2 regions of the Microbispora sp. H10885 genome follow, and region 2 is predicted to be linked to the other one. Evidence: riboswitches for the same ligand, from Rfam matches in the RefSeq annotation. Region 2 holds a riboswitch; the other holds the start of a gene.
The links. Region 2 has a riboswitch for cyclic di-AMP ahead of HHX37_RS05600 (CHAP domain-containing protein). Riboswitches for the same ligand answer to the same signal wherever they lie in the genome.

Region 1 (4,848 bases), on a different contig from region 2:
GGAGAACGCCGTCAAGTACAACGTGCGGGACGGGGAGGTCTGGGTCCGCCTGCGTGAGGACGACGCCGGGGCGTGCCTGACCGTGGAGAACACGGGGCCGCCGGTGCCGCCGTACGAGGTCGGTGACCTGTTCGAGCCGTTCCGGCGGCACGGCGGCGACCGGATCCGGTCCGCCCGCGGCGCCGGGCTCGGGCTGTCCATCGTCCGCGCCATCGCGGTCGCGCACGGCGGCACGGCCGACGCCCGCGCCCGCCCGGAGGGCGGCCTGGTGGTCACCGTACGTCTGCCCAGGTAGGGGCGACCGGAGTGCGAGCGAAACGTGTCACACGCCGGCGGCCGGTACGTCGCAGGCGCGAACCGGTGTCGTAGGCGGTACAGCACCCCTCACCCGTGACCGTCACGCGAATGCCGCGGGAACATGAGAAGGAATCCAGCGCGACGTGATTTCCCCTATGAGCTGGGCCGTCGCCGCTCAGCGTTGTTTTTTCGGCAAGAACCATTGGGACGCATGAGGATCGCGGGATTGGCCCGGTCTGTGACGATGTCCGGTTGCGGGCGTGCATATCAGGCCGGTAATGAGATGCCGGAAGACGTAATTTCGGGCCTCGGGTCGGTGCGGTATCCGCCGAAAATCCAGCGCATATCTCTGAGCAGCGGAAACGTCGAGGTCATGGAGTGGGGCGCCCGGTGGGATTTTGCGGAGGCTCGGCCGCCTGTCGCAGAACCCTTGTACAGGCGCATCACCGCTCATAAACTCGATGTAATGACAGCCGTGTGATTTGTCGTATCTCGCGCGCTGCCGAGCGCACGTCCGTGACGGTCCTGGAGGAGACGCCATGCCGCTTCCCGATCAACCTGTCGATGGAACGCTCGTGCACCGCCCGCGTCCTCGCAGGGCCGACACCGGGAATGCCGACATCAGCGGAGACGTCTACACCGAATTGGACGGCCTCCGCTACACCATTCACTTGAGCAAACAGGCGGTCATCTGGATCGACGGCATGGAGAAGCTCTTCGATCAGCTTCTGAACGCGTCCATGGAGGCGATCGAAGAACTCGCGCCGCTCTTCGAGGCGATAAGTATCTATATCGACGCCGAGGCGGAGTCGATCAAGGTGGTGTCGAACGGCGTATCAGACGGAAGGGTCAAACTGGTGGGATATATCCCCGATCCTACCGTGATGCCGGAGCCGGACGAGGGCTACGTCCCCCCGGGAGGATGGGACCCCCCGGCCACCGTGAACGGCCTGCGGTGGTGGACTGTCAACTCCATCAGCCTCTACAACAAGCGTTGGGCCTTCACCGCCACCAATTCGAATCCGGACGAGTCCTCGGTGTCGTCGATCTACTTCTCCACCGAGTACGACGGGAACTCCATGCACGTCAACCCCCGGGATTTCCGGAGTACCTACGGATGGCCCTGCCTCCAGGGCCATGCGGAGTTCGACAGCGGGCTGGACACGTGCACCTTCGTCCCCCGCACCGGAATGTGGTGGCTGTTCAACGGCCCGTACTGCGCGAGAACGAACGGCTACGGAGACTCTCTCACCTGGTCGCCGTCGAGACTGACGGAGACGTGGACCGGGCTCGGCCGGATCGACCGCGGAGACTTCGGTCAAGAAGAGAAAGACCACTGGGCCAACGGAATCTCCTGCGCCACGACCGACGGCAACGGCTACTACTGGCTCACCGCGGGAAACCGGGTCGCCGTCCTCGAACCGAACAGCGGAGATTTTCTGCCCATCGCCGGCTGGGACCGTCCCAGGGATCTGACTGAAATATGGCCGGCTCTCCAACACCTGGAGGAGGCCGGAATCATGGGCGACCAGACCCTGAAAGCCCTGTGCTGGGCACACAACGGCAACAGGGCGAAATGGTTTCTGGTCTTCCACAGCACGCTCTTCACCAATTACCCCGACGACGGCTCGGGCAGTTTCGGTTACAACTTCATCGCGTGCCAGTCCGACACGGAGGACTGGTACTACAGCTGGAACGCCATGTTCAACTACCTGAACGGCCCATGGCCGTACCCGTCCTGCGATTGACCGCACCGCCCGGGGTGACGCCATGAGGACGATGGTCGTCTCCGAGCCGGCGGCGCCGCGCCGCCTCGTCCCCGCGCGGGGACGGCGGCGTACACCGGCGTGAACAGCACTGCCCGGCGCGACTTGTAGTACTGCTCGCACAACGGCAGGTGGTTGTGCGGATCTTGGCCGCCATCCGGTCCGGCGTGGTGTAGCCGGGCGACTCCCGACTGGTGCGGTCGATCGATGCCAACGCGCACCTCGAAGGTCACGGGGCCGCGTTGCACTTCACCCCAGGCGCTCAGCCATGCCACCAGCACGTGGTTCGGCCTCCCCCCAGGTCAGCGAGGCGCGTTCGCTGTGAGCGAACAGAGGTGTGAGCAGAGGAGAAGAAGGGGAACGCGGCAACCCCGGCGGGGCGGGCGGACCCGTTCTTTGCCCCCGCCCGCCCGGCATCTCACCAGGTAAAACCCGACTTGTCATGACTTGACTGGTTTGGACGCGTCTATTACGTTTTGGGCAACTCGGGGCCCACTTGCTCATCTCAGTGGTCAAGAAAGCCCACCTCACACCGACGCGGCCGGCCGATCTCGGCCTGCCGTTCGGCTGCCTAATCCGCGCAAGCGGAGCCGGGGACCCAACCTCTTCCTGGGGTGAATCGGCATACCTGCCGTAGGGCGACTTCCAGCCCGAACCCGTCAGCTAACCCGGTCGGCAGCATGGAAGCAAAGGGAGTCCGCCCATCATGCACGCCCTCACGACCTGTCTGCGCACGGCCCTCGCCGGCGGAGTCCTCGCCTCGGCCGTGGCGATCGCCCCGCCCGCCGCGCAGGCGGCGGACAACCCGGCGGCCGGCAAGGGCACGGCCGCTGTAGCCGCGCCGTCCCTGACCGAGATCGCCGCCCGGCTGCCCAAGGTCGGCCCCCAGGACGTCATCAAGCTGGCCGCGAGCCAGGTCGGCATCAGCGAGGACGCCGACGGCGGCGGGACCAAGTTCCAGGAGTGGTACATGACCAGCCCGCGCGCCCGCGAGACCCTTGCGCGGGACGGCGGGGCGCTGGAAGAGTACGAGAACGCCCCCTGGTGCGACATGTTCGTCTCCTGGGTCGGCCAGCAGCTCGGCATCCAGCCGGTCATGGGTTCCGACGCCTACACCGTGGAGCACGCCCGCTGGTTCGCCGACCACGGCCGCTGGGGCCGTACGCCCAAGCCCGGGGCCGTGGTGTTCTTCAGCTGGAGCGGCAGCAAGAAGATCGGCGACATCCAGCACGTCGGCTTCGTCGTCAGGGACAACGGCAACGGCACCATCCGCACCGTCGAGGGCAACACCGGGAACGGAGCCGTCGAGGCCCGCACCCGCCCCACCTGGCAGGTCGCCGGGTACGGCTACCCGGTCTACCCCGCCGAACTCGCCTCCTGACGAGATCCCCGCAGGAATACTCGACCAAGAAGCCTCAGAGCCGCGGCGAACCCGGGCCCCTATGACCGGGGTCTCGTGTTCACGACCGCGGCTCTCGGCTTGTGGCCGGGTCAGTGATCAGCGGGTTCCCACCACGTCATGAACTCGCATTTCATGGCGCAGCGCGCCGCGATGCGTAGCATCGACGGTCGTGTACACGATCGGGGAACTGTTACGGCAGTGGCGGCATCGCCGGCCGCTCAGCCAGCTCGATCTCGCGATCGCCGCCGACGTCTCAGCCCGTCACGTCAGCCTGATGGAGACCGCGAGCCGTACCCGGCGCTGGTCATCGATCGTGGACGGAACATCGCGATGGCCAACCGAGCCATCGACCCGTTCCTCGCGAATGTCGCCCCCGACCTGCTGCGGCCGCCGATCGACATGGTGCGGCTGGGATTGGACCCGCGCGGGTTCGCTCCCCAGATCGTCAATCTGGCCGAGGTGCGCTCGCTGCTTCGTACCCGCATCGCGCGTCAGCTCGCCACCGCTCCCGACCCCGAACTCACGGCGGACGCGGAGAGCGCCGCCTACTTCACCATGTCCGACGTCGGTGCCGACGCGAGGAGTCGTACCGACCTGCCGACTGCGTAACGCCGGACGCTCACCCGTTCCGGCGGCAGCGCGGCTGGACCGTCTCGGCGCTCGATGCCGGCGGGGCGTCGGCGATACTGTCGACGTGGAGTACGTGTCCAGAGTGCCGCGACCGCCGCTGGACAGGCTGATCGACGACCTTTACTACCTGGAGGGTGCGCCGCCGTACGCCCGGCTGACGCTGCCGCCGATGCCGGCGGCGTTGCTCATCGTCAACCTCGGGGCGCCGTTCCGCATCCGCGCCGCCACCGACATCGAGACGGCCGAGTACGCCGACGGCTGCGTGGTCACCATGCCCACCCGCGCCTTGGAGTTCGGCTACCCACTCCGGACCCGGTCCGTCGGCGTGCACGTCAAGCCGTGGGGGCTGGCGCCGTTCCTGCCGATGCCCGCGGCCGAGCTGTGTGACCGGCCGGTGACGGTAGAGCAGGTTTGGGGCCGGCCCGCCGTCGCCGAGCTGCGAGACCGGCTGGCCACGGCGGGCGGACCGCACGAGATGCTGACGCTGCTCGAGGAGGAGCTGATGCGACGGCTGTGCGAGACCACCGGCCTGGGACTGGTCCGCCATACGAGCAGCGTCATCGCGGCGACCAGCGGGGCGGTGGCGATCGGCGACCTGCGCGTGGCAGCCGGTGTCAGCAGCACCCATCTGACGCAGCGGTTCAAGGAGCTCATCGGCGTCACGCCGAAGCGGCTGGCCCGCACCTACCGCTTCGCCGCCACCGTGTTCGCGATCGACCCCGCCGGACCGATCGACTGGGGCGACCTCGCCGG
Region 2 (4,848 bases):
GAGGCCGAGACGCTGCGGCGTCAGGCCCAGGCCGATGCGGCCGCCGTTGACACACGGGCTCCCCAGGCAGAGCACACTCTCCAGCACAGAGACGAAATCCCGCGCGGGGACCGGGACTCCCTTGCCCACCAGCGCGAGCGCGAACTCGAGGCAGTGCGGCGTGAGCGGGACGAACTGGCGGCCCGGCTCCAAGGCCTGTCCGCCGCCCAGGCCCGGAGGGCCAGACCACGCGCGACAGCGGTTGCCGCTCCTCGGATACTGGCCGGCCACGCCAAGCCCGTCGTCGGACTGGCCTTTCACCCCGATGGCCGGCTATTGGCCACCGCCGGCGCCGATGGCACCGTGCGGCTGTGGGATACGGTCACCCACGATCCCGTCGGGGATCCCATCACCGGCCACTCCGGTCTCTACGAGGTGGCCTTCCACCCCGACGGCCGTCTGCTCGCCAGCGTCGACGGGACGGTGCGGCTGTGGGATCCGGCCACCGGAGAGCCCGTCGGCAGGCCTCTGGAGCACGGTGGCCGGATCGACTCTGACATCGCGGTGGCTTTCCACCCTCAGGGGCATCTGCTGGTCACCGGCAGCGTTGCCGGGAAAGTGCGGCTGTGGGATCCGGCCACCGGAGAACCCCTCGGCAGGTTCGGCAGTGGCGGCTCGCCCGTCAAGGCAGTGGCCTTCCACCCCGACGGCAGTCTGCTCGCCAGTGTCGACAGGACGGTGCGGCTGTGGGATCCGGCCACCATGGAGTCCATTGGCGAACCCTTCATGCCCTACCCCGGCCCTCTCCATGGGTTGGCCTTCCACCCGCAGAGACACCTGCTCGTCGCCGTCGGTGACGACGGGGGCGTGCACTTGCGGGATCTGGAAACCGGGCGAGAGGTACTGAGACATCCCCGTCAACCCTTGAGCAGCCATGTCGGCGCGGTCCGTGGCGCGGCCTTCCACCCCGGCGGTGACCTGCTCGTCACTACCGGCGCCGACGGCACGGCGCGGCTGTGGGATCCGGCCACCGGAGAACCCCTCGGCGAACCCCTCAGCGCCCACACCGGCACCGTCTATGCGGTGGCGTTCCATCCCGACGGCCGCTGGTTCGCCACCGCCAACGAGGACGCGACGATCCGGTTGTGGTCGACCCCGAAGTGGGCCGACCATCCGGTGAAGTAGGCCGGACATGCCTGCTGCTCGGGCCTGCCCCAGGAACTCCGATACCCGTATCGGGGAGCCCGCCTGACCGCCGCTCTCCCGAAGCGACCCGGAGAAGTGACGCCGCCGGGGTCCTGCGCCGGGCGGGCCGGAGGCCACGCCCGGCGCGTCACGCACCGGCTCTAACTGAGCGTCTTCTTCCAGTGGAAGCCGCCGGGCAGGTTCACCGTGAGGGTGCGACGCCCATCCGCCGTCTTGGTCACGCGGAAGGCGCGGCCGCCGTAGCTGTGGCCCACACCGCCGCGCGACAGGTTGAGTCTGAAAGGCCCCATCTTGATTGACTTACGGTAGCTCCAGCCCATCGTTTCCCTCCGTGTTTTCCGTGCCCCCGCGACTACCCACAGAAGCGATCAGCACACGCGCTTGCACAGAGGTGCATGTCGGGACGCACCGCCGCCGTCCTCGCCGTACAACTCCTGGTCACAGGGTGGGAACCTTTGTCCGGTGCAATGACGAGACGGCGGCTGGGACCGTGTAAAAACGATGCCTATGGCTAAGGATGGGGACGAGGAGCCGATCGCGGACGACCTGGAGGCCGTCACGTCCGCCGTGCTCACCGCGTCGCGGGTGCTCGTCGCGATCTCCGCACGCTCCCTCGCCTCCGCGGAGGACAGAGTCACACTGCCGCAGTTCCGGATGCTGCTGGTGGTCGGGCAGGGAGAGACAAAACTGGTCACGCTGGCCGAGAGACTCGGCGTGAATCCCTCGACCGCGATGCGGATGGCGGACCGCCTCGCCGCCGCCGGGCTGCTGAAGCGCGAGGTGAACCCGCAGAACCGGCGGGAGACGCTGCTGCGGCTGACCGACGTCGGCTCGCGCATCGTGGACGAGGTCACGGCCCGGCGCAAGGCGGAGATCGCGGCGATACTCGCCCGGATGCCCGCTCCCCGGCGCCAGGCTCTGATCACCGCCATGCGCGAGTTCACCGACGCGGCCGGCGAACCGCCCACGACCGTCTCGTTCCCGCTCGGCTGGCCCGATCCGTCCTCCTGACCCGATGCCTGAACGGACCTGGTGATCCGGTACGCCCGCCGGAAGCCGGCCGGGTTCGCGGCGGCGGCGCACTCGCCGGGTACGCGGTCGTCACGCGGACTCAGCATCCGGAGGCGGCGCACTCCCCCGGGATGAGGCCGCCGGAGCCACCGGCCGTCGAGGGCGTGTCGTCGCCTCCGCCGGAGCCGGTGCCCGCGCCGCCCTTCGTGTCACCGCCCGCCTTTCCGGCCGGCCCGGTCTTCACCTGGCCCGTGCCGCCGGGCGCCTGACCGGTGGACCCACCGGCGCCGGAGCCGGTGCCCGTGCCGTCTCCGGCGGGCGCCTGCGCGGAGCCTCCGGAGCCGCCGTCCGCGCCACCACCCTCGGCGTCGCCCGCCGAGCCGTCATCCGCGCCGTCATCCGCACCGTCCTCGGCGCCGGTCCCGGAGTCCGGTCCCGCCTCGGCGGGATCACCGGCGCCGTTCTCCTGCGCCGGCGCCGTCTGCTGCCCGGCACCGCCCGCGGAGGGGCCCGGGTCCGTGGCGCCGCGCAACGCGAAGCCCGCGCCCGCCGCCGCGAGTACGGCGACCAGGATCACGGCGACGATGACGAGGGGCTTCCTGCTCTTCGCGCCGGACGGCTCGTCGCTGGAGAGGATCTCCTGACGAAACTGATCATCCTGGCTCGTCTGTGAGGGGACGCGCCCGTACATGTGAGACAACTCCCAGCGGTCGTATCGGGGGAAAGCTCCACGGCTTCCGCGGGTGGCTGCCCACCCTAGCCGCGTGAGTCACCGAATTTCACAGACACCCGCAAACGATCTCAAACTCCCAGAGTGTTCCCAGGCGCCTCTCCGGCCGGTCAGCCGAAATAGGGGAGGTGGAACGGCTCCTGCGCCGCGGCGGGGCCGGACACCCCGGCTCCCACGACCTCCTGGCCGCGTCGCTCGCCGCCGTGCCCCTCCCGCCGCGGGCCACCCCTGCGGTGCCGTCCGCCGGACGTCGCCGCCGCGGCTGCCCTGAAGCGCAGACCGGTCACCGCGGTCGACACGAGCGCGAACAGCAGCCCGGCCGGCAGGACGGCGTCGCTCGGCGAGAAGGCCGTGCCCGGCGGCTGCCCGTGACCCGCGGCCATGCTCCGCGTGGCCGACGCCGCCGCCCCCTGCCCCACTGCCCCCTGGACCACCGCCCCCTGGACCGCCGCGTCCGCCGCCACGGGCTGGACGGTGACGGTCACCTTCGGGATCACCTTCACCTTGCGCGGCAGGCCGTACCCGACGATCTTGCTGGAGTCGCGCACCTTGCGCTTGAGCCAGACGCCGTCGACGTTGCCCTCGATCGTGTGGACCTTGCCGCCGACGACCTTCTCGACGATGCCGACGTGGTCGATGTCCTTGATGCGCTTCGACCCCGACCAGTCGAAGAAGACCACGGCCCCCGGTTCCGGCTTGCGGCTCCAGGCGCCCTGCTGCTCGAACCACTTGGCGTGCCGGGTGGTCAGCGCGAACTCGCCGACGTGGTCCTGCACGCCCGCCCGGTTGGCCGCCCACGAGACGAACATGTCGCACCAGGGAGCCGCCTTGAAGTCGGAGTCCATGGCGATGTTGTCGGCGTACCACTCGCCGAACTTGGTCGGCTTCCCGGGCCGTTCCCGGTAGCCGAGCTCCGGGCGTACGGCGTCGAGCAACTGCTGTGCTATCGGATCGGTAGAAATCGAAGGCTCCTATGGCGCGCGTCAGAACATGACGAACCCGCCGCCGGGCACGACGGCATGCGGGCATGACCGTCACACCGACCGTCACGCCGGCGGACGCACCGGCGGACACGGCCGCGGCGGTCCCCGGGCGGGCGGGGTCGGACGGGATTCAGAAACGGGAGATGTGGCAGCCCGTCACGGGCGCGCCGTCACCCCGGAAGCCTGGAGACGTTCCAGGGCGGGCATGTGGTCCGGCGACGGAGGCCGGACCGGGTGGGCAGGTGGAGCGGACACTCCACGCGCTCTCCTCTCCTTGGCCGCCTACCGGGTTAGCTGACGGGTTCGGGCCAGGAGTAGCCCTACCGGATGGTCCGGATTCACCCCAGAAGAGACGTGGGTCCCCGGTTCCCGGGTTCGATGACATCCGGGATTCGGCGGTCGCCGGTCGTCCTCGGGTTGAGGACCACGCACCGGCGCACTGACCGGAAGCATAGTAGATCACGAGTAGGACACGACCGAAAAACCGGCAAACAGGTCCATTTCTGCACCTTCTGCACCATGCTTCCGCAGGTCCTCGCACTGACGGCACCTAATCGTGATATGCGCCACAGCCACCCCGCGTACGTTCGCCCTGGGCGCGGCGACAGCGGGTGCGCGATCAGGGTGCCGGTGGGCGGCGCCGATCGAGGAGAGCCAGTCCGGTCGGGGTGAGGGTGTGCAGGACACCGCCGTGGTGCCTGCGCGTCGTGATCAGGCCCGCCTCGCGCAGGACGCCGGTGTGCTGGCTGACCGCCGCCGACGTGATGCCGATCCGCCGGGCCAGGGCGCCGGTGGTGAGGACGCCGTCGGCGATGGCGGTGAGCACCGACGCGCGCGTGCGTCCCAGGAGGTTGGCCAGCGCGCGGGCGGACGTGCCCGTCGTCCAGACGTCCGCCGCGCGGTCGGCCCCGAGCGCGGCCGGGTAGATCAGGATGGGGT

Region 1: another riboswitch for cyclic di-AMP. It lies ahead of HHX37_RS24195 (CHAP domain-containing protein); the one in region 2 lies ahead of HHX37_RS05600 (CHAP domain-containing protein).

Annotation. Positions count from the first base shown of each region.
Region 1 is NZ_JABBWY010000009.1:131,013-135,860, reverse strand. It holds gene HHX37_RS24205 (HAMP domain-containing sensor histidine kinase) at 1-295, shown strand, start outside; gene HHX37_RS24200 (hypothetical protein) at 837-2,045, shown strand; cyclic di-AMP (ydaO/yuaA leader) riboswitch at 2,622-2,756, shown strand; gene HHX37_RS24195 (CHAP domain-containing protein) at 2,770-3,444, shown strand; gene HHX37_RS37070 (hypothetical protein) at 3,796-4,074, shown strand; gene HHX37_RS37885 (helix-turn-helix domain-containing protein) at 4,160-4,848, shown strand, end outside.
Region 2 is NZ_JABBWY010000002.1:109,940-114,787, forward strand. It holds gene HHX37_RS05580 (hypothetical protein) at 1-1,164, shown strand, start outside; gene HHX37_RS05585 (DUF4236 domain-containing protein) at 1,326-1,505, opposite strand; gene HHX37_RS05590 (MarR family winged helix-turn-helix transcriptional regulator) at 1,693-2,196, shown strand; gene HHX37_RS05595 (hypothetical protein) at 2,297-2,887, opposite strand; gene HHX37_RS05600 (CHAP domain-containing protein) at 3,037-3,861, opposite strand; cyclic di-AMP (ydaO/yuaA leader) riboswitch at 4,173-4,317, opposite strand; gene HHX37_RS37585 (ArsR/SmtB family transcription factor) at 4,529-4,848, opposite strand, start outside.